DNA from 4 places in the Pantoea sp. S18 genome. Region 2 is predicted to be linked to each of the others. Evidence: predicted binding sites of a transcription regulator. Region 2 holds the regulator's gene; each other region holds the start of a gene.
What was found. The regulator sigma-54, encoded in region 2, starts transcription at its own class of promoters, with help from an activator protein. The targets are predictions, from matches to a motif close to GTTGGCACANNTTTCGCTNT.
Positions count from the first base shown of each region.

Region 1 (5,078 bases), 380 kb from region 2:
CTAAGGTGCTGTGTCCGGCGACATCAAACAGGTTTTTCACCGCGTAAGGAATGCCGGCCAACGGCGGCAAGGTTTCGCCGCGCTGGCGCTGCTGATCGATCTGATCGGCTTCGCGCAGCATGCGCTGGCCGGTAACTTCGGTCCAGGCGTTGATTGCGGGATTATGCTGTTCAATCGCCGCCAGCGTATGTTGTGCGATATCGCGGGCGCTGATCTCGCCCTGACTCAGCGCCTGCTGCAGGGCGTTAATCGATAATGACGACAGTTTCATGGATGAAAGACTCCCGCCACTTCCAGCCGATCGTCGAGCGGCAGCGCCATCAGCGGCTCGGCCATCGCGGCGATGCGGTTGAACTGTGTCAGCAGCTCGGCGCGACGCGCATCATCCAGCTCCAGCGCCAGAATCTGTTCCATTTGGGCGATATAGGTGGCCCAGTCCGGTTGTGAACTCATCAATAATCTCCGTTAGAAACCGGCGGCACTGCCGTTGCTGCGCGGATCGAACGCGCCTTCCAGCATGCCGTTGTTGTGTCTGACGATCGCACCTGCATGGCCGACCACTTCACTAAAATCGGGCAGCAGTTCAACCTCATGGCCGAGTGCGCGCAGCTGCTGCACCGTTTCCGGTGCGATGCGCGCTTCAAGCTTGAGCGAATCGGATGATTGTCCCCACGTGCGACCCAGCAGCCAGCGCGGCGCGCTCACCGCCTGTTGCAGCGGATGCCCCTGAATCACGTGACGGGTGAAAATCGCCGCCTGGGTTTGCGGTTGGCCGTCGCCGCCCATCGAGCCGTACACCATGGTGCGACCATCTTTGAGGCGCGCGGCGGCGGGATTCAGCGTGTGGAACGGCTGTTTGCCCGGCTGCAGCGCCAGCAAATGGTCGGGTTGCAGGCTGAAAGCGGCCCCCCGGTTTTGCCAGGTGATGCCGGTGCCAGGCAGTACCACGCCGCTGCCGAATTCGTGATAGACGCTCTGGATAAACGAAACGGCCAGCCCGCTACTGTCCATCACGCCCATCCACACGGTGTCGCCCGGTCCGCGCCCGGTGCCCCACGCAGCCGCTTGGTGATCGTCCACCTGCGCCGCCAGCGTGCTGAGATGTTCAGCATCCAGCAGGCTCTGTACATCAATGTCGATGTGGCGCGGATCGGTGATGTGCTTGTCGCGCAGCGCAAAGGCTTTTTTGGTGGCTTCGACGATGCGGTGCACGGTTTGTGCTTCATTGGCGTCAGCCATATTAAGCCGATCGGTAATGCCGAGGATCGCCAGCGACACCAAACCCTGCGTTGGTGGCGTCATGTTCCAGATATCGCCTTCACTGTGCGCCAGATGCAGCGGCGTGCAGCGGCGGGCTTGATGCGTCTGCAAATCTTCCAGCGTGATTGGCATCCCCAGCGCGCTCATTTCGCGCGCCAGATGGTGCGCCAGTTCACCGCGATAAAAACTCTCGAGTCCGTGATCGCACAGCATGCTCAGGGTGTTCGCCAGCGCCGGTTGGGTGAAGCGGCTGCCTGCAACCGGCACGCTGCCGTCCGGTAAAAAGGTGGCGGCAAAACCGGGTTGATGCTGCAACTCATGCTGTTTGGCGGCGGTAGCGGCGGCCTGCGAGGCGGTGACCGGAATGCCGTCGGCGGCATAGCGAATCGCATCGCGCAGCAAGCGGGTTAATGGCAGCGGCGTAGCGCCGAGTTCCTGCGCCAGCGTCAACGCTTCCTGCCAACCGCTCACGGTACCCGCAACGGTTAAGGCGGCTTTCGGTCCGCGATGCGGAATATGCGTTTCGCCGTGATAGAAATCGAGATGCGCCAGTGAACCGGCCGCGCCGCTGGCGTCAATGGCGATGGGATCGCCGTGTGGCGGCACCACCAGCCAGAAGCCGTCGCCACCTAAACCGTTCATATGCGGGTAAACCACGGCGATAGTGGCAGCGGCGGCCACCATCGCTTCCAGCGCATTGCCGCCTTCGCGCAGCACCGCTAAGGCGCTTTCGCTGGCGAGATGATGTGGCGTAACCGCCATGCCTAGCGGTGCCATGTTGCTCTGTATCATAGTGAACTCTTTCTCTGTTATGGCTTGTAGGGTGCATCTGAACAGTGGTCGCCATAAATGGCGACCCTACAACCGTGCGGTGCGGATTTGTGCGCACCTGGCAAATACTGCATAAATCTAAGCAAGAGCTGTTCCAGTTTTGGTCGGACATCAATCTGGATCGATTTATGCTAGCTTGTGGTGAAACGAAAGTTACAGGACCGATGATGAAACAACTTGATGAACGCCTTCGTAGTCACTATCCGCAACTGTCGCCGCAGGAGCAGCGCATTGCCGACTTCGTGTTTGACCATTTTGATGACCTGATCAGCTACAACAGCGCCGAGCTGGCGCGACTGAGCGGCGTGTCGAAGGCCACGGTTAGCCGTTTATTCAAGCGTCTCGGTTACGAGAAGTACAAGGACATGCGCGATGAGCTGCGCATCCTGCGCCAGAGCGGCATGCCGCTCACCGATAATCGCGATGCGGTGCAGGGCAACACCTTGCTATCGCGCCATTATAAGCAAGAGATGGCGAATCTGACGCAGTGGGTCAACAGCATCGATCCGCAGCAGTTTGGCGAGGTGATTAGCGTGCTGGGCGCGGCAAAGCGGGTGTTTATCATCGGTATGCGTAACGCCTATCCGGTGGCGCTGCACCTGCGTCAGCAGCTGATGCAGGCGCGTCCGCAGGTGCATGTGCTGCCGCAGCCGGGCCAGACGCTGGGCGAAGAGCTGGTGGATATCACGCCCGATGATATCGTGGTGGTGATGGCGTTTCGCCGCCGTCCACGCATCATTCGTCCGCTGATGCAGCAGCTGCAGCAGAGCAACATCCCGGTGCTGGCACTGTGTGAGCCGCAGGCGCAGGGCATTATCACGCTGGCGCGCTGGCAGCTTTGCGCACCGCTCGACAGCGTTTCCGCCTTTGATAGCTACGCCTCCGCCATGAGTTTGGTAAACCTGCTGGCGAATGCGTTGCTGCATGAAATGTTGTCGCAGGGCCGTCAGCGCATCCATCAAATTGCCGATCTTTATCAACATCTCGACGAGCTGGAACACCGATAACGGGCGCCATCATGGTGCAATGCACTGTTTTTGATCGTTAATTCCAACGGGCGCGATGCCCGTTTTTGCTGCCTGCAACGCGGTAAATCCACGTTTTTTTCCCTTTCTTCCCCCGGCACTGCGGTTGGCACATTAGTTGCAGAATGATTCACCAAGAATCTTTTGTTTCACGTAAACTCACCGGGGTGCATAATGAAAAAAGTATTATTAGCGGTAGCGGGCGCGGCATTGCTGATGGCGCAGGTCGGGAGTGCAATGGCCGATCAGCTGCAGGATATCCAGAAGCGTGGCGTGATCCGCGTGGCGGTTCCGCAGGATTTCCCGCCGTTCGGTTCCGTGGGTACTGACCTGCAACCGCAGGGCTACGATATCGACATGGCGAAGTATCTCGCCAAACAGATGAAACTGAAGTTGCAGTTGGTGCCGGTTTCCAGCGCCAACCGCGTGCCGTATCTACAGACCGATAAAGTCGATCTGGTGATCTCCAGCATGGGCAAAAACGCCGAGCGCGAGAAAGTGATCGATTTTACCCAAGCTTATGCGCCGTTCTTCCTTGGCGTATTTGGCCCGAAAGGTGAAACCTTGAAAGATGCGGCAGCGCTGAGTGGCAAATCCATCGGCGTCACGCGCGGTGCAGTTGAAGATATGGTGTTGAGCGATATCGCACCTAAAGACGCCCAGGTGAAGCGTTATGAAGATAACAACACCACGCTGTCGGCTTATCTGTCCGGACAAGTGCAATACGTTGCCACCGGTAACCTGGTTGTCGCCGCCATTGCACGTCAGAACGCCGCGAAAGCACCGGTTGCCCAGTTCATGCTGAAAGATTCACCGTGCTACATCGGCCTGAAAAAAGATGAGCCGGCGCTGAAAGAGAAAGTTAATGCGCTGATTGAGCAGGGCATCAAAGACGGCACGCTGAACAAGCTGTCGGAAGAGTGGCTGAAAGCGCCGCTGCCAGCCAACCTCGGCGCATAAAGCATGGCGCAGCTTAACTTTGCCGATCTCTGGCCGCACTGGCCAGAGTTGCTGGCCGGACTGTGGGTCACGATTCAGATCACCGTGCTCGCCACCGTGGGCGGCGTCAGCCTCGGGATTCTCGGCGCGGCGCTGCGCAGCGGTAAACCGAGCTGGGCGAGCCGCATCTGGGGCCTGTATGTCGAGCTGATCCGCAATACGCCGTTTGTGGTGCAGCTGTTTTTTATCGTCTTTGGTTTGCCCAATCTCGGTCTGAAACTGACGGCGGGCGAAGCGGCGCTGCTGGCGATGTTGATTAACCTGGGCGCGTACAGCACCGAAATTATTCGCGCCGGGATTCAGGTGACGCCGCGCGGCCAGTGGGAAGCGGGGCGTGTGCTGGGATTGACCCGCACGCAAACCTTTATCCGCGTGGTGCTGCCGCCGTCGCTGCAGCGCATTTATCCGGCGCTGGTCAGCCAATGCATCATTGTGATGCTCGGTTCATCGGTGGTGTCGCAGGTGTCGTACGAAGAGTTGACCTTCGCCGCCAACCTGATTCAGTCGCGCACCTTTTTGAGTTTTGAAGTCTATTTCGTGACCACGCTGATCTATCTGGCGTTGTCGATTGCCATGCGCCAACTGCTGCTGGCGCTGGGACGTAAATGGTTGGGAGCGCAGCCGGCATGATGACGCAATTTACCGACTGGGACATCCTGCGCAACCTGCTGCTGGCAGCGCGCTGGACAATTTTACTCTCGCTGGTGGCGTTTTTTGGCGGCACGCTGGTGACTTTACCGCTGCTGTTTATGCGCCTGCTGAAGCGTAAATGGCCGATGCGCTTTGTGCGCGCGTACACCGAGCTGTTTCAGGGCACGCCGCTGCTGATGCAGTTGTTCCTTGCTTTCTTCGGCGTCGGCTTGTTCGGCATCGATGTAGCGCCATGGACCGCCGCCTCGCTGGCCTTAACGCTCTACACCAGCGCGTTTTTGGTGGATATCTGGTACGGCAGCATTCGCGCCC
Region 1 covers NZ_CP142688.1:901,619-906,696, forward strand. Annotated here, with positions in the region: gene VIJ98_RS04040 (AtzE family amidohydrolase) at 1-271, opposite strand, end outside; gene hpxX (oxalurate catabolism protein HpxX) at 268-453, opposite strand; gene VIJ98_RS04050 (gamma-glutamyltransferase family protein) at 466-2,052, opposite strand; gene hpxU (MurR/RpiR family transcriptional regulator HpxU) at 2,259-3,098, shown strand; gene VIJ98_RS04060 (transporter substrate-binding domain-containing protein) at 3,291-4,076, shown strand; gene VIJ98_RS04065 (amino acid ABC transporter permease) at 4,080-4,745, shown strand; gene VIJ98_RS04070 (amino acid ABC transporter permease) at 4,745-5,078, shown strand, end outside.
Region 1: the regulator sigma-54 is predicted to act here: its motif matches at 2,171-2,190, upstream of VIJ98_RS04050 (gamma-glutamyltransferase family protein).

Region 2 (5,078 bases):
AAAGCGCTACTGGCCTGGCTTGGCATCTGGTTAGCGGGCATTTTGCTGTTTGCATTTTTACCGGTACCGTTCTCGGCGGTGATGGTGGAACGGCAAATCACCGCCTGGTTTACTGGGCGCTTTGATTTTGTGGCGCACTCGGATTGGGTCGGCATGGACGAAATCTCGCCGTGGATGGCATTAGCAGTTATCGCTTCTGAGGATCAAAAGTTTCCCGAGCATTGGGGCTTTGATGTCGATGCCATCCAGTCAGTGCTGGATAACGATGGCAATGAACGCATGCGCGGTGCTTCAACGCTTTCACAGCAGACGGCGAAAAACCTGTTTCTGTGGGATGGTCGCAGCTGGTTGCGTAAAGGGCTGGAAGCAGGATTAACGGTGGGAATCGAAACCGTATGGACTAAGCGGCGTATCCTGACGGTTTATCTCAATATCGCAGAATTTGGCGACGGCGTGTTTGGTGTGGAAGAAGCTTCACAGCGCTATTTCCATAAACCCGCTAGCCGCCTGACGATGTCTGAAGCGGCGTTACTGGCAGCAGTGCTGCCCAATCCGATCCGTTTCCGCGCCGATGCGCCTTCAGGCTACACGCGGCAGCGGCAGCAGTGGATTATGCGGCAGATGCGCCAGTTGGGCGGCGAGGGTTTCCTCAATCGCTACAAGCTGCACTGATAGGTTTAATCCTCGTCAAAGCCCGCTTCAAACAGTTCTATAACCGCTGCCAGCGCCTGCTCTTCCTGCGGGCCGCTGGCTTCAATCTCAATATGGCCGCCTTTCGCTGAGTCGAGCATCAGCAGCGCAATCACGCTGCTGGCTTCGGCTTCGGTGCCCGATTCGTTACGCAGCAACACTTCAGCATCAAAACTCTGCACCAGCTCGAACAGCTTCATTGCCGGACGCGCGTGCATGCCCAGCTTGTTACGAATCTCAACGGTTTGCTTCACGGTCATGATTTGCGTTTTTCCAGAGTGCGATGACGAGATTGCACGTTTTTACCGCGTGAACGGAAATAATCCGCCAGTTGCTCAGCGATATACACTGAACGATGCTTCCCGCCGGTACAGCCAATGGCGACGGTGAGATAGCTGCGGTTATTGGTTTCCAGCATCGGCAGCCACAGTTCCAGATAGCTGCGCGTTTGATAGATAAAGTTGTGCACTTCGGTGTGACGATCGAGGAAGGCGGCAACCGGACGATCCAGGCCGGTCATCGGACGCAGCTTAGGATCCCAGTGCGGATTTGGCAGGAAACGCACATCGAAGACATAATCGGCATCGATCGGAATGCCGTGTTTGAAGCCGAATGACTCAAACACCATGGTCAGTTCACGCTCGCGCTTGCCCAGCAGGCGCGTGCGCAGCATCTCCGCCAATTCATGAACCGACATCTCGGACGTATCGATAATCAGATCGGCGCGTGAGCGCAGCGGCTCCAGCAGATCGTTCTCTTCGTCGATAGCACTTTCCAGCGACAGATTTTTGCTGGAGAGCGGATGCAGGCGACGCGTATCGCTGTAGCGGCGAATCAGCGTGTTGCGATCGGTATCGAGAAACAGCAGCTGCGGCGAGAAGGTATCCGGCAGATTATTGAGCGCGGCTTCAAAGACTTCCGGTGATTCCGGCATGTTGCGCACGTCAATGCTGACCGCCGCAGAAATATTGCGTTCGGTTAAGGTATTCGCCAGCTCCGGTAGCAATACCACCGGCAAGTTGTCGACACAGTAGAAGCCCATATCTTCAAGGGCACGCAGCGCGACTGATTTTCCTGAGCCTGACCGACCGCTAACGATCATCAGCACCATCACATTTCTCCCGTTTTAAACCGGCGAACAGGCCGGTAAAAGTGTTTCTCGCTTAAGAGTGTGCTTCCTGAGCTTCTGTGATAATGGCGTAGAGCTCTTCGTCGCTCTGTGCCGCACGCAAACGACGACAGACGGTTTTATCCGCCAGACGTTTGGCAACCAGCGAAAGCGTGTGCAAATGGGTTTTACACTGGTCCGCAGGTACCAGCAGGGCAAACAGCAGGTCAACCGGCTGATTGTCTACCGCATCAAAAGCGATAGGCTGATCGAGGCTGATAAACACGCCGACAGCGCGTAAGGTGTCCTCCTCCAGCTTGCCATGTGGAATGGCGATACCGTTGCCAATACCGGTACTGCCCATACGTTCGCGGGTCAGGATGGCTTCGAAAAGCGTCTGGTGCGGCAGATTGAGCTGCTTCGCTGCCAGCTCGCTGATAATTTCCAGCGCGCGTTTTTTACTCTGGCAGTGTACGCCGCTACGGGTACAGTCCAGTGAAAGGACCGAGCTCAATTCCAGTGTTAGATCGTTGTTCATCATCGTTTCACTTGCGAGTTCACATAGCCGCGAGGTTCAGGCGATTGATTTCATTGCCGTTCGCCCGCTGGCGCTTGCGCAGATGACAAAACGGGGCGGTAATATCCGCCCCATTTATGCTCTAAGTGCCGAATCAGTCAGCACTCTGCAAGCGTGAAGGTTAGTGTTTTTTCAGTTTGTCTTTGTGTTTGGTCAGCTGACGGGAAAGCTTGTCGATTAACCCGTCGATGGCCGCGTACATGTCTTCCGCTTCCGATGTGGCGTGCAGCTCCCCGCCGTTGACGTGCAGTGTTGCATCCGCAATCTGCGTCACCTTCTCTACCTTCAGAACAATATAAACCTGATTGATACGATCAAAATAGTGTTCCAGTTTGGCAAATTTGGTATTTACAAATTCACGCAGAGGTTCGGTAATTTCAACATTAAGGCCGGTAAGGTTTAGCTGCATAGGTCTTCCTTCTTCGTTCGGTCAAACCAGCTGTTTACGCTGGTTTGATGGCGGTATAGATAAAGACTCGCGATATTTAGCAACCGTACGTCGCGCTACCATGATGCCCTGTTCGGATAACATGGAGGTCAGTTTGCTGTCGCTCAAGGGTTTTGCGGGGTTTTCCGCCGAGATTAATTTTTTCACTAATGCACGAATCGCCGTGGACGAGGCTTCGCCACCGCCTTCGGTGTTGACGTGACTGGAGAAAAAATACTTCAGTTCAAAGATGCCACGCGGGCTGTGTAAATACTTTTGCGTGGTCACGCGGGAAATAGTGGATTCGTGCATATCAACAGCCTGAGCGATATCCGCCAGCACCATTGGACGCATGTACTCCTCACCCTGCTCAAAAAATGCCTGCTGCTGTTCAACGATACAGCGTGTCACTTTCAGCAGCGTGTCGTTACGGCTCTCCAGGCTCTTAATTAGCCACTTGGCTTCCTGTAAATTGCTACGAATAAACTGATTATCGCTTTCGTTACGGCCAGCTCCGCCCATCGCAGCATACTGCTGATTGATTTTCAGGCGCGGCATGCTGTCGGAATTCAGTTCAACCGTCCAGCGCTTGCTGATTTTGCGCACCAGCACATCGGGAATGACATATTCCGGTTCGCTTGTATTGATTGACTGGCCAGGGCGCGGATCGAGTGACTGAATCAGCAACATCGCCTCTTTCAGCACCTCTTCCTTCAGACGCGTTACGCGCATCAGGCTGCGGAAATCATGGTTGGCCAGCAGATCAAGATGTTCGCTCACAATCAGGCGCGCTTCCGCGAGCATGGGCGTAGCGGCATCATATTGCGAAAGCTGCACTAACAGGCAATCACGCAAATCACGGGCACCGACGCCGACCGGATCGAAACGCTGCACGCGTTTGAGCACGGCTTCAACTTCTTCCAGCGTTAGCTCTTCATCGCCAATACTGTCATAAATATCTTGTAAGCTGACGGTGAGATAGCCGGTGTCGTCAATGGCATCAACAATGGATGTAGCGATGGCGCGATCGGTATCAGTGAACGGCGTTAACTCAACCTGCCACATCAGGTAATCCTGCAGCGATTGCGTGGTTTCGCCCTGATAGATTGGCAGTTCGTCATCCTGGTAATCGGTGCCGGTGCCTGACGGCGTGCCCGCAGTGTAGATTTCGTCCCAGGTGGCATCGAGCGGGAGATCTTCAGGCATGTCTTTCTGTTCAAGAGCTTCACGCGTGTCTAATGAATCACTCTCTTGTTCCTGAAATTCGCGTGCGTCGACTTCTTCGTGCAGATCGGTTTGTTCAAGCAGCGGATTGCTTTCCAGCGCCAGTTGGAGTTCTTGCTGGAGTTCAAGCGTAGAGAGTTGCAGCAAGCGAATGGCTTGCTGCAACTGTGGTGTCATCGCCAGCTGTTGGCTGAGCCTGAGTTGCAAACCTTGCTTCATAATTCGGTTAGAATTTCCTAAGCAAACGTAGGGTGTTACGACACCTTATCAGAGTCTGAACTCTTCGCCCAAATAAACACGCTTAACCTGCTCATCTACAAGAATTTCATCAGGCGTGCCATGGGCAATTAAATGACCCTGGCTAACGATATAAGCGCGTTCACACACCGCGAGGGTTTCACGCACGTTGTGGTCGGTAATCAGCACGCCAAGGCCGCTGTCACGCAGATGCTCGATGATTTTCTTGATGTCGATAACCGAAATGGGGTCAACACCGGCAAAAGGCTCATCCAGCAGGATGAATTTCGGATTAGCGGCCAGCGCGCGAGCAATTTCCACACGACGGCGTTCACCACCCGACAGCGCCTGGCCCATGCTGTCGCGCAGATGGCCGATATGGAACTCTTCCATCAGCTCGTTGGCACGATCCTGACGCTGCTCTTCTGTCAGATCATCACGGATCTGCAGCACCGCCATTAGGTTGTCGTACACGCTCAGGCGGCGGAAGATCGAGGCTTCCTGCGGCAGATAGCCGATACCGCGACGGGCGCGCGCATGCAGCGGCAGGATGCTGATGTCTTCATCATCAATCACGATGCGGCCCGCATCGCGCGGCACAATTCCCACCACCATGTAAAAGGTGGTGGTTTTACCGGCACCGTTCGGGCCCAGCAGGCCGACAATCTCGCCGGATTTTACCTGCAGGCTAACATCTTCCACCACGCGGCGGCCTTTGTAGGCTTTCGCCAGGTTCTCAGCGATTAGTGTAGCCATAGCAATCAGTTACTCTTTTTAGGGCTCGCGGACGAACCGTTTTTGTCCTGCAGCTGCGA
Region 2 covers NZ_CP142688.1:519,599-524,676, forward strand. Annotated here, with positions in the region: gene mtgA (monofunctional biosynthetic peptidoglycan transglycosylase) at 1-672, shown strand, start outside; gene npr (PTS phosphocarrier protein NPr) at 678-950, opposite strand; gene rapZ (RNase adapter RapZ) at 947-1,801, opposite strand; gene ptsN (PTS IIA-like nitrogen regulatory protein PtsN) at 1,854-2,336, opposite strand; gene hpf (ribosome hibernation promoting factor) at 2,497-2,784, opposite strand; gene rpoN (RNA polymerase factor sigma-54) at 2,806-4,245, opposite strand; gene lptB (LPS export ABC transporter ATP-binding protein) at 4,294-5,019, opposite strand; gene lptA (lipopolysaccharide ABC transporter substrate-binding protein LptA) at 5,025-5,078, opposite strand, start outside.

Region 3 (5,078 bases), 930 kb from region 2:
CTAAGTTCTCTGGATGTCAAGAGTAGGTAAGGTTCTTCGCGTTGCATCGAATTAAACCACATGCTCCACCGCTTGTGCGGGCCCCCGTCAATTCATTTGAGTTTTAACCTTGCGGCCGTACTCCCCAGGCGGTCGACTTAACGCGTTAGCTCCGGAAGCCACTCCTCAAGGGAACAACCTCCAAGTCGACATCGTTTACGGCGTGGACTACCAGGGTATCTAATCCTGTTTGCTCCCCACGCTTTCGCACCTGAGCGTCAGTCTTTGTCCAGGGGGCCGCCTTCGCCACCGGTATTCCTCCAGATCTCTACGCATTTCACCGCTACACCTGGAATTCTACCCCCCTCTACAAGACTCTAGCCTGCCAGTTTCGAATGCAGTTCCCAGGTTAAGCCCGGGGATTTCACATCCGACTTGACAGACCGCCTGCGTGCGCTTTACGCCCAGTAATTCCGATTAACGCTTGCACCCTCCGTATTACCGCGGCTGCTGGCACGGAGTTAGCCGGTGCTTCTTCTGCGGGTAACGTCAATCGGTGAAGTTATTAACTCCACCGCCTTCCTCCCCGCTGAAAGTACTTTACAACCCGAAGGCCTTCTTCATACACGCGGCATGGCTGCATCAGGCTTGCGCCCATTGTGCAATATTCCCCACTGCTGCCTCCCGTAGGAGTCTGGACCGTGTCTCAGTTCCAGTGTGGCTGGTCATCCTCTCAGACCAGCTAGGGATCGTCGCCTAGGTGAGCCATTACCCCACCTACTAGCTAATCCCATCTGGGCACATCCGATGGTGTGAGGCCCGAAGGTCCCCCACTTTGGTCTTGCGACGTTATGCGGTATTAGCTACCGTTTCCAGTAGTTATCCCCCTCCATCGGGCAGTTTCCCAGACATTACTCACCCGTCCGCCACTCGTCACCCGAGAGCAAGCTCTCTGTGCTACCGTTCGACTTGCATGTGTTAGGCCTGCCGCCAGCGTTCAATCTGAGCCATGATCAAACTCTTCAATTTAAGTTTGATTTGCTGAAACAAGTTCAGCGGTGCTCATCTGTAAAACGTCATAATGAATTTCATTATGTGTTCACTCGTGAGGCTTTGATATTTTTTACGTCCGGAGACGCTGATATCAATCCTGCGAGTGCCCACACAGATTGTCTGATAAATTGTTAAAGAGCGTTGCGAGCAGCGGCTGAACCGTCTGTCGCGAGGTGGCGTATACTACGCTACTCTCCTTCGGAGTCAAACACTTTTTTCAGCGTTTTCATCCGGCGGGATGAATTTCTTCACTCCCTGCTGAGCCGTCTGCGTTACCGCTTTGCCGTCTCAGTGGTGGCGCATTATAGGGATCCGAATTTTTTGCACAACCCCTTTTTTCGATCTTTTTAATCGACTGGCGAGTTTTCACTCTTTTCGCTGCGATCGCGAGCGATCCGCTCAAAAATCATCTTGTTTATCCGCCTTTTAAGCCGCAGGCTTGGGTAAAAACGTAAAAGGAGAAGATCATGTCTACAGCCCTACGACCTTATAAGAACCATTTTCCACAACGAGGCGATCGCGTGATGATCGACAGCAGCAGCGTGGTGGTGGGTGAAGTACAACTTGCCGATGACGTAAGCATCTGGCCGCTGGTTGCAATTCGCGGTGACGTCAATAAAGTCGTGATAGGTAAAAGAAGCAATATTCAGGATGGCAGCGTACTGCATGTCACTCACAAGTCCACCAGCAACCCAGAAGGTTATCCGCTGATTGTCGGCGAAGATGTCACAGTAGGGCATAAGGCGATGCTGCACGGCTGTACTATCGGCAATCGCGTATTGGTTGGTATGGGATCCATTCTACTGGACGGCGTGATCGTTGAAGATGATGTGATGATTGGCGCTGGCAGTTTGGTGCCGCCGGGTAAACGGCTGGAAAGTGGCTACCTGTATTTAGGCAGCCCGGTTAAACAAGTGCGCCCGCTCAGTGAAGCGGAGATTGCCGGGCTGCTTTATTCGTCCAACAACTATGTGGGTTGGAAGAATGAATATCTCGATCAGGAAAGCCAAACTCATCCCTGATCGCCAACCTTATACCTGCTGCATCGATTGCTTCAGTTTGGCAATCACTGGCGTGATCTCTGGCATCACGCCATGCCATAAATGGAAAGCGTGAGCGGCTTGCCCCACTAACATGCCAACACCGTCCGCAAGATGTTGCGCGCCCTGCTGCTGACACCACACTAAGAATGGTGTCAAACCTTGTTGATAAAACATGTCGTAGCACCGCGTTTGCGCCTGAATTAGCGATGTGCCCAACGCCGGAACTTTGCCATCAACACCGCTTGAGGTGGCATTAATGATCAGATCAAATTGCTGATCTGCTAATTGCTCAAAGCTGGCCGCTTTAATATCTCCGCTATGCTGGAAAATCTCTGCCAGCTGCTCGGCGCGTTCCACGGTGCGATTCACCACCACCAGCGAACATCCGAATGAAAGCAGAGGCAGGATCACGCCACGCGCAGCACCACCGGCGCCCACCAGCAGAATTTGATCGCCGGGATGGATCATCTGCAATCGTTCCAGATCGCTGAGCAAACCGATGCCATCCGTGTTATCGCCGAAGATCTTGCCCTGCGCATCTTTCTTTAAGGTGTTAACCGCACCAGATAATGCTGCGCGCTCGCTGAGCTCATCAGCAAATTCCCACGCCTGCTGTTTAAAAGGCAGTGTGACATTGGCACCTTTACCGCCTTGCGCAAAGAAATCCGCGATCGACTGTGGAAATCCCTCAAGTGGCGCGCACTCCTTGCCATATTGATGCTCAATGCCAGTTTGCTCAGCGAACAGGCGGTGAATGAAAGGAGATTTACTATGCGCAATGGGATGACCAAAAACGGCAAAATTTTCCATGAATTAGCCCTGACGAATAAGTTCACCGCTAATGACGTCGCGGATTTCAGAAGGATTCAGTCGCCCACCTGTTTCAGCATGCAAGACCGGGAACTGCGGACCAAATTGCTTAGCAACCTCATCCGCATTACGGCATGGCGGTTCGCCGGAAAGATTGGCGCTGGTCGAAACCAGAGGTTTACCAAAACCACGACACAAAGCCTGTACGTCCGGATGATCGCTAACGCGAATGGCCAGTGAGTCGAAACGCCCGGTTAACCAGCGCGGCGTATGTGGCGAGGCGGGCACCACATAGGTCACCGGGCCTGGCCAACTTGCAAACATACGCTCGCGCTGCAGCACCGAGAGTTCACGATCTGCGATATAAGGTTCCAGCTGCGCGTAATCGGACGCAATCAAAATGAGTCCTTTCTCGACTGGGCGCTGCTTGAGCGCCAAAAGCGCCATTACGGCCTCTTCGCTATCGGGATCGCAGCCCAATCCAAATACGGCTTCGGTTGGATAGGCGATAACTTCCTGTTGCTGTAGCTTCTCAATGCAATAATCGAGACTACCCGCTGGATACTGACTTGGCTTCATGATGATGATTCGTCCTGGACGATAGGCTTACCGCAGCGTTTGCTGGCGCAGAAGCGCTTCATGCCTTGTGCGGTTTTCTTCTCTATTAATAATGGGAACTGGCAATGCGGGCAAACGCCTTCAACCGGCGCTGCGTTAAGGACAAACTGACAATCTGGATAGCGATCGCAGGAGTAGAAGGTTTTGCCATAGCGCGAGCGCCGTTGTACCAGTTTACCGTTCTGACATTGCGGACAGGCGATAGCTGTTTCATCTGGCTTATCGATGGTTTCGGTGTAATCACATTCCGGATAATGACTGCAACCCACGAACATGCCAAATCGTCCCTGACGCAGAACTTTGTCTGCGCCACACTGAGGGCACGCATGGCCTTCCAGTACTTTAACGACATGACCATCTCCCTGACTTTTCAGCGGGCGGATGTAATCGCAAGTTGGATAATTCACACACCCCAGAAAAGGGCCGTGTTTGCCAGAACGTATAACTAATTCTGCCCCGCAAGCGGGGCAGGGATCGTGTTTAGGCACGGAGAATAGTGCTGATTTACTCATATTACCGGTTGCATCAATCGCAGATTATTAATGCAGCATACCTTCATTGACGTCGAATAACAGTTCTTCCATTTGCTGATAGGCGTTTTCACATCCTGGGATGTTAAACAGCACCATCAACACCACCCATTTGAGATCTTCAAGATCGAATTCGAGGGTATCAAGGGCCATTACACGTTCGATGACCATTTCGCGCGTTTCCATATTCAGCACCTGGACCTGTTCCAGGAACAAAATAAAACCGCGACATTCTGCATCTAAGCGCTGGTTTTCCTCTTCGGTGTAGATTCGCATTGAGAGCGGATCGTTTGCCATGAGTACAGGCGCAACCAAGCCTTCCTGATAATCCGCTAACCGTTCAAGCCAATTCAACGCATTGTAGATATCTTCACGATGAAAACCGGCATCGGTTAAATCATCGGTCAATTTATCCTGATCAACGCGCATTTCAGCTTCGTTGTGGATATACGTCTCAAACAAGTACATAAGTACGTCGAACATGGCATGCCCTCCTCAATCGGACATAGCCGCCGGGTACAGCTGCGATCCATCCTGCTAACTCCAGCTCCAGCAGATGAGCTGCGATAACTGGCACAGGTTGGCCGGCACGTTCAGCGACGACGTCAACAGGTGTAACCTCATCACCTACGTTAGCCAACACAGTTGCAAATGGCAATGGCACATCGTCACTGTGTTGTGAATATATTGTTTCTGAACTGCTATCAGGCAACCATTGAAGTGTTGAATGTAAATCTTCAAGGATATTGTTGGGATGCGCCACCAGCAGCGCGCCTTGCTGGATAAGCCAGTGCGTTCCTTCACTGCCGGGATTGCCTAGCGCGCCGGGTAACGCATAAACGTTACGATTTTGTTCCAAAGCGTAGCGTGCCGTCACCAGCGATCCGCTTTTCAAAGTGGCCTCAATCACCAATACGCCAAGGCTTAAACCACTGATGATGCGATTACGTCGGGGAAAATTCACCGCATGCGGTGCCGTATCAAGGGGGAATTCCGAGATCAGTGCGCCACCGCCGGTGATGATCTCGCGTGCCAGCGCTTGATG
Region 3 covers NZ_CP142688.1:3,880,262-3,885,339, forward strand. Annotated here, with positions in the region: rRNA gene VIJ98_RS17975 (16S ribosomal RNA) at 1-1,008, opposite strand, end outside; gene VIJ98_RS17980 (gamma carbonic anhydrase family protein) at 1,500-2,054, shown strand; gene aroE (shikimate dehydrogenase) at 2,064-2,885, opposite strand; gene tsaC (L-threonylcarbamoyladenylate synthase type 1 TsaC) at 2,889-3,464, opposite strand; gene VIJ98_RS17995 (type I DNA topoisomerase) at 3,461-4,015, opposite strand; gene smg (DUF494 family protein Smg) at 4,043-4,516, opposite strand; gene dprA (DNA-protecting protein DprA) at 4,488-5,078, opposite strand, start outside.
Region 3: the regulator sigma-54 is predicted to act here: its motif matches at 1,395-1,414, upstream of VIJ98_RS17980 (gamma carbonic anhydrase family protein).

Region 4 (5,078 bases), 590 kb from region 2:
CGGTGGAACCAGAGTGGTGGCTTCGTCAGTACCTGACGCACGCATGTTGGTCAGTTTCTTACCGGTCAGGCAGTTTACTGTCAGGTCGTTAGAACGGCTGTGAATACCGATGATCTGGCCTTCATATACTTCCGCACCGTGACCCAGGAACAGCTTACCGCGATCCTGCAGACCGAACAGGGCGAACGCGACCGCTTTACCCTGACCGTTTGAGATCAGCACGCCGTTCTGACGCTGGCCCACTTCGCCCGGACGAACGTCGTCGTAGTGGCTGAAGGTGGAGTACAGCAGACCGGTACCTGAAGTCATGGTCATGAATTCGTTACGGAAGCCGATTAGACCACGGCTTGGGATCATGTAGTCAAGACGTACACGGCCTTTGCCATCTGGATCCATGTTTTTCAGGTCGCCTTTACGCTCACCCATCGCTTGCATCACAGAACCCTGATGGGTTTCTTCGATGTCGAGGGTCACGTTTTCGAATGGCTCCTGCTTACGGCCTTCATGCTCACGGAAGATTACTTTCGGACGGGATACCGCCAGCTCGAAACCTTCACGACGCATGTTCTCGATCAGAACCGACAAGTGCAGCTCACCACGACCAGAAACGCGGAACGCATCCGAATCTTCGGTTTCTTCAACGCGCAGTGCCACGTTGTGTACCAGCTCTTTGTTCAAACGCTCCAGAATCTGGCGCGAGGTCACGAACTTACCTTCTTTACCGCAGAACGGTGAGGTGTTCACGTTGAAGAACATGGTTACGGTTGGTTCGTCGACGCTCAGGGCTGGCAACGCTTCCACATTCTGCGTGTCGCAGATGGTGTCAGAGATGTTCAGCTCGCCCAGACCGGTGATCGCGATGATGTCGCCCGCTTCCGCCAGGGTGCTTTCGATACGCTCCAGACCAAGGTGGCCCAACACTTTACCGACTTTACCGTTACGGGTTTTGCCTTCGCTATCAATGATAGTGACTTGCTGGTTCGGCTTCACGGTACCGCGCTTGATGCGGCCGATGCCGATCACGCCCAGATAGTTGTTGTAGTCCAGCTGCGAGATTTGCATCTGCAGTGGCGCTTCAACTTCAACCTGAGGTGGAGAAACGTGGTCAACGATCGCCTGATACAGCGGGGTCATGTCGTCAGCCATGTCGGTGTGTTCCAGACCCGCGATACCATTCAGCGCCGAAGCGAAGATGATCGGGAAGTCCAGCTGCTCGTCAGTCGCATCCAGGTTAACGAACAGGTCAAATACCTGATCAACAACCCAATCAGGACGCGCGCCCGGACGGTCAACTTTGTTGATAACCACAATCGGCTTCAAACCATGAGCAAATGCTTTCTTGGTTACGAAGCGGGTTTGCGGCATAGGGCCATCCATCGCATCTACAACCAGCAGCACCGAATCCACCATGGACATGACGCGCTCCACTTCACCACCGAAGTCGGCGTGTCCTGGGGTATCAACGATGTTGATACGGTAGTCATTCCATTTGATGGCGGTGTTTTTTGCGAGGATGGTAATCCCACGCTCTTTCTCCAAATCGTTGGAGTCCATTACGCGCTCAGTCGCTTCGGTACGAGCATCAAAAGTACCGGACTGTTGGAGCAGCTTGTCAACCAGGGTGGTCTTACCATGGTCAACGTGCGCGATGATGGCGATGTTACGCAAATTTTCGATCACAGCTTTGCCTCAGGCATTATAGAAATAACGCGGTATTGTACACGGATTAAGCGGAAGACTGAACATGATCACAGATTTCGCCGAAAGTTTCTCGTAGCGCTGGTTTTTAGCACCGTTTACGGTGCATTAATCTGCACTGCGATGGCAATTTGCACCAATTTAGTGCTTAACTTCACCTGTGGCGCACCATAACGATGCATGCAATCCATCCTGGTGCAGCCTTCGACTCACGAAAGGGCGCATTGTAGCGCCATTTTCACCATTGTCATAAAGTTGGCACAGAATTCGCTTTATATATTTTAAGCGAAAACGACAGTTATAAAACGGTTGATAGAGCTTGCCGAGATCTTTGGTTAGGAATGGTCAGCAGTCGTGACACATTCCCGGCAACGAAGTTCTCTCACCATGACGATAATGACCATTTCCAGGAGAGTTGAGTATGTCCGCTGAACACGTTCTCTCGATGATGAACGAGCATGAAGTTAAGTTTGTTGACCTGCGTTTTACCGATACCAAAGGTAAAGAACAGCACGTTACTATCCCTGCTCACCAGGTTAACGCTGACTTCTTCGAAGAAGGCAAAATGTTCGATGGCTCCTCCATCGGTGGCTGGAAAGGCATTAACGAATCAGACATGGTGCTGATGCCGGATGCAACCACTGCAGTAATGGATCCGTTCTTCGAAGACTCGACCCTGATCATCCGTTGCGACATCCTTGAGCCAGGCACACTGCAGGGCTACGACCGTGACCCACGCTCCATTGCTAAGCGTGCAGAAGAGTTCCTGCGTTCTTCAGGCATCGCGGATACCGTGCTGTTTGGACCAGAGCCAGAGTTCTTCCTGTTCGATGACATCCGTTTCGGTTCTTCTACTTCAGGTTCACACGTTGCTATCGACGATATCGAAGCAGCATGGAACACCGGTAAAGAGTACGAAGGCGGTAACAAAGGTCACCGTCCAGGTCTGAAAGGCGGTTACTTCCCAGTGCCACCGGTTGACTCAGCACAGGACATCCGTTCTGCCATGTGTCTGACCATGGAGCAGATGGGTCTGGTGGTTGAAGCACATCACCACGAAGTAGCAACTGCTGGTCAGAACGAAGTGGCAACCCGCTTCAACACCATGACCAAAAAAGCTGACGAAATTCAGATCTACAAATACGTGGTGCACAACGTTGCTCACGCGTACGGCAAAACTGCAACCTTCATGCCTAAGCCAATGTTCGGCGATAACGGTTCTGGTATGCACTGCCACATGTCCCTGTCAAAAGGCGGCGTGAACCTGTTCTCTGGCGACAAGTACGGCGGCCTGTCCGAAACTGCTCTGTTCTACATCGGCGGTATCATCAAGCACGCTAAAGCGATCAACGCCCTGGCGAACCCAACCACCAACTCATACAAGCGTCTGGTCCCAGGCTACGAAGCACCCGTTATGCTGGCTTACTCTGCCCGTAACCGTTCTGCTTCTATCCGTATTCCAGTGGTTGCTAGCCCGAAAGCACGTCGTATCGAAGCACGCTTCCCGGATCCAGCGGCTAACCCATACCTGGCATTCACCGCGCTGCTGATGGCCGGTCTTGATGGTGTTATCAACAAGATCCACCCTGGCGATGCGATGGACAAAAACCTGTATGACCTGCCTCCGGAAGAAGAAGCTGAGATTCCAAAAGTTGCAGGTTCTCTGGAAGAAGCACTGAACGCACTGAACGAAGACCGCGAGTTCCTGACTCGTGGCGGCGTGTTCACTGATGACGCTATCGATGCATACATCGAACTGCGTAAGCCAGACGTTGACCGTGTGCGTATGACTCCGCACCCAGTTGAGTTCGAACTGTACTACAGCGTTTAATTTAAAAATTTCAGCTCACTGTTCACGCTCTCTTTTTGCAGCGTGAACAGCCTGAAAGATTTTTATATTGCCGTGGAAACTTTAGCCCATCTCCGGATGGGCTTTTTTCTCCGCGCATTCATGGTTCGAAGCACAGATTTCCGTCCTGAAAGGCTATAATGCACTAAATTAGTGCAGAGGAACGCTGTATGGCAACTGGCACGCTGCCCGACGCGGGGCAGATTCTCAACTCCCTGATCAACAGTATTTTGCTGGTCGATAACGATTTAGTTATCCATTACGCCAATCCGGCGGCTCAGCAATTACTGGCGCAAAGCTCACGTAAATTGTTCGGCACGCCATTACCGGAATTAACCGGCTATTTTTCGCTGAATATTGAGGTGATGAGCGAGAGTCTCGGAGCTGGCCAGGGCTTTACCGATAGCGAAGTCACGTTGGTGGTCGATGGTCGCGCGCACATTATGTCGCTCACGGCACAGCGCTTACCGGATGGCTTTATTCTGCTGGAAATGGCGCCGATGGATAATCAACGTCGTCTCAGCCAGGAACAAATTCAGCATGCTCAGCAGGTCGCTGCCCGCGATTTAGTGCGCGGTCTGGCGCATGAAATCAAAAACCCGCTGGGAGGATTACGTGGCGCCGCGCAGTTGCTGACTCGCGCCTTACCCGATCCTTCCCTGCATGAATATACGCGCATCATCATTGAGCAAGCCGACCGACTGCGTAATCTGGTCGATCGCCTGCTCGGCCCGCAACAGCCGGGCTTGCACGTAACGCAAAGCATTCATCAGGTCGCCGAGCGCGTGGTGAATCTGGTGTCGATGGAGTTACCGGATAACGTCTCGCTGGTGCGTGATTACGATCCAAGCCTGCCGGAACTGCCGCACGATCCCGACCAGATTGAACAGGTGCTGTTGAATGTGGTGCGTAACGCCCTGCAAGCTTTAGGCGATGAAGGCGGCACCATTGTGATTCGCACGCGTACTGCCTTCCAGCTCACGCTACACGGCACGCGTTACCGTTTAGTTGCACGTATTGATATTGAAGATGATGGCCCAGGGATTCCGGCCCAGCTACAAGACACCCTGTTCTATCCGATGGTTAGCGGACGCGAAGGCGGCACCGGTTTAGGTCTGTCCATCGCCCGTAGCCTGATCGATCAGCATTCAGGGAAAATAGAATTTAACAGTTGGCCAGGACACACCGAATTCTCGGTTTACCTGCCTATTCGCCAGTGAGGTTTCTATGCAACGAGGGATAGTCTGGATCGTCGATGACGATAGCTCCATCCGCTGGGTGCTTGAAAGGGCACTCACTGGAGCCGGTTTGAGCTGTGCAACCTTTGACAGCGCTAACGAGGTATTGGACGCGCTCGCAAGCAAAACCCCAGACGTATTATTGTCAGACATTCGTATGCCTGGCATGGATGGACTTGCGCTGCTGAAACAGATTAAGCAGCGCCATCCGATGCTGCCGGTCATCATTATGACCGCGCACTCCGATCTGGATGCCGCCGTCAGCGCTTATCAGCAAGGTGCGTTTGATTACC
Region 4 covers NZ_CP142688.1:4,223,559-4,228,636, forward strand. Annotated here, with positions in the region: gene typA (ribosome-dependent GTPase TypA) at 1-1,680, opposite strand, end outside; gene glnA (glutamate--ammonia ligase) at 2,120-3,529, shown strand; gene glnL (nitrogen regulation protein NR(II)) at 3,718-4,767, shown strand; gene glnG (nitrogen regulation protein NR(I)) at 4,775-5,078, shown strand, end outside.
Region 4: the regulator sigma-54 is predicted to act here: its motif matches at 1,953-1,972, upstream of glnA (glutamate--ammonia ligase).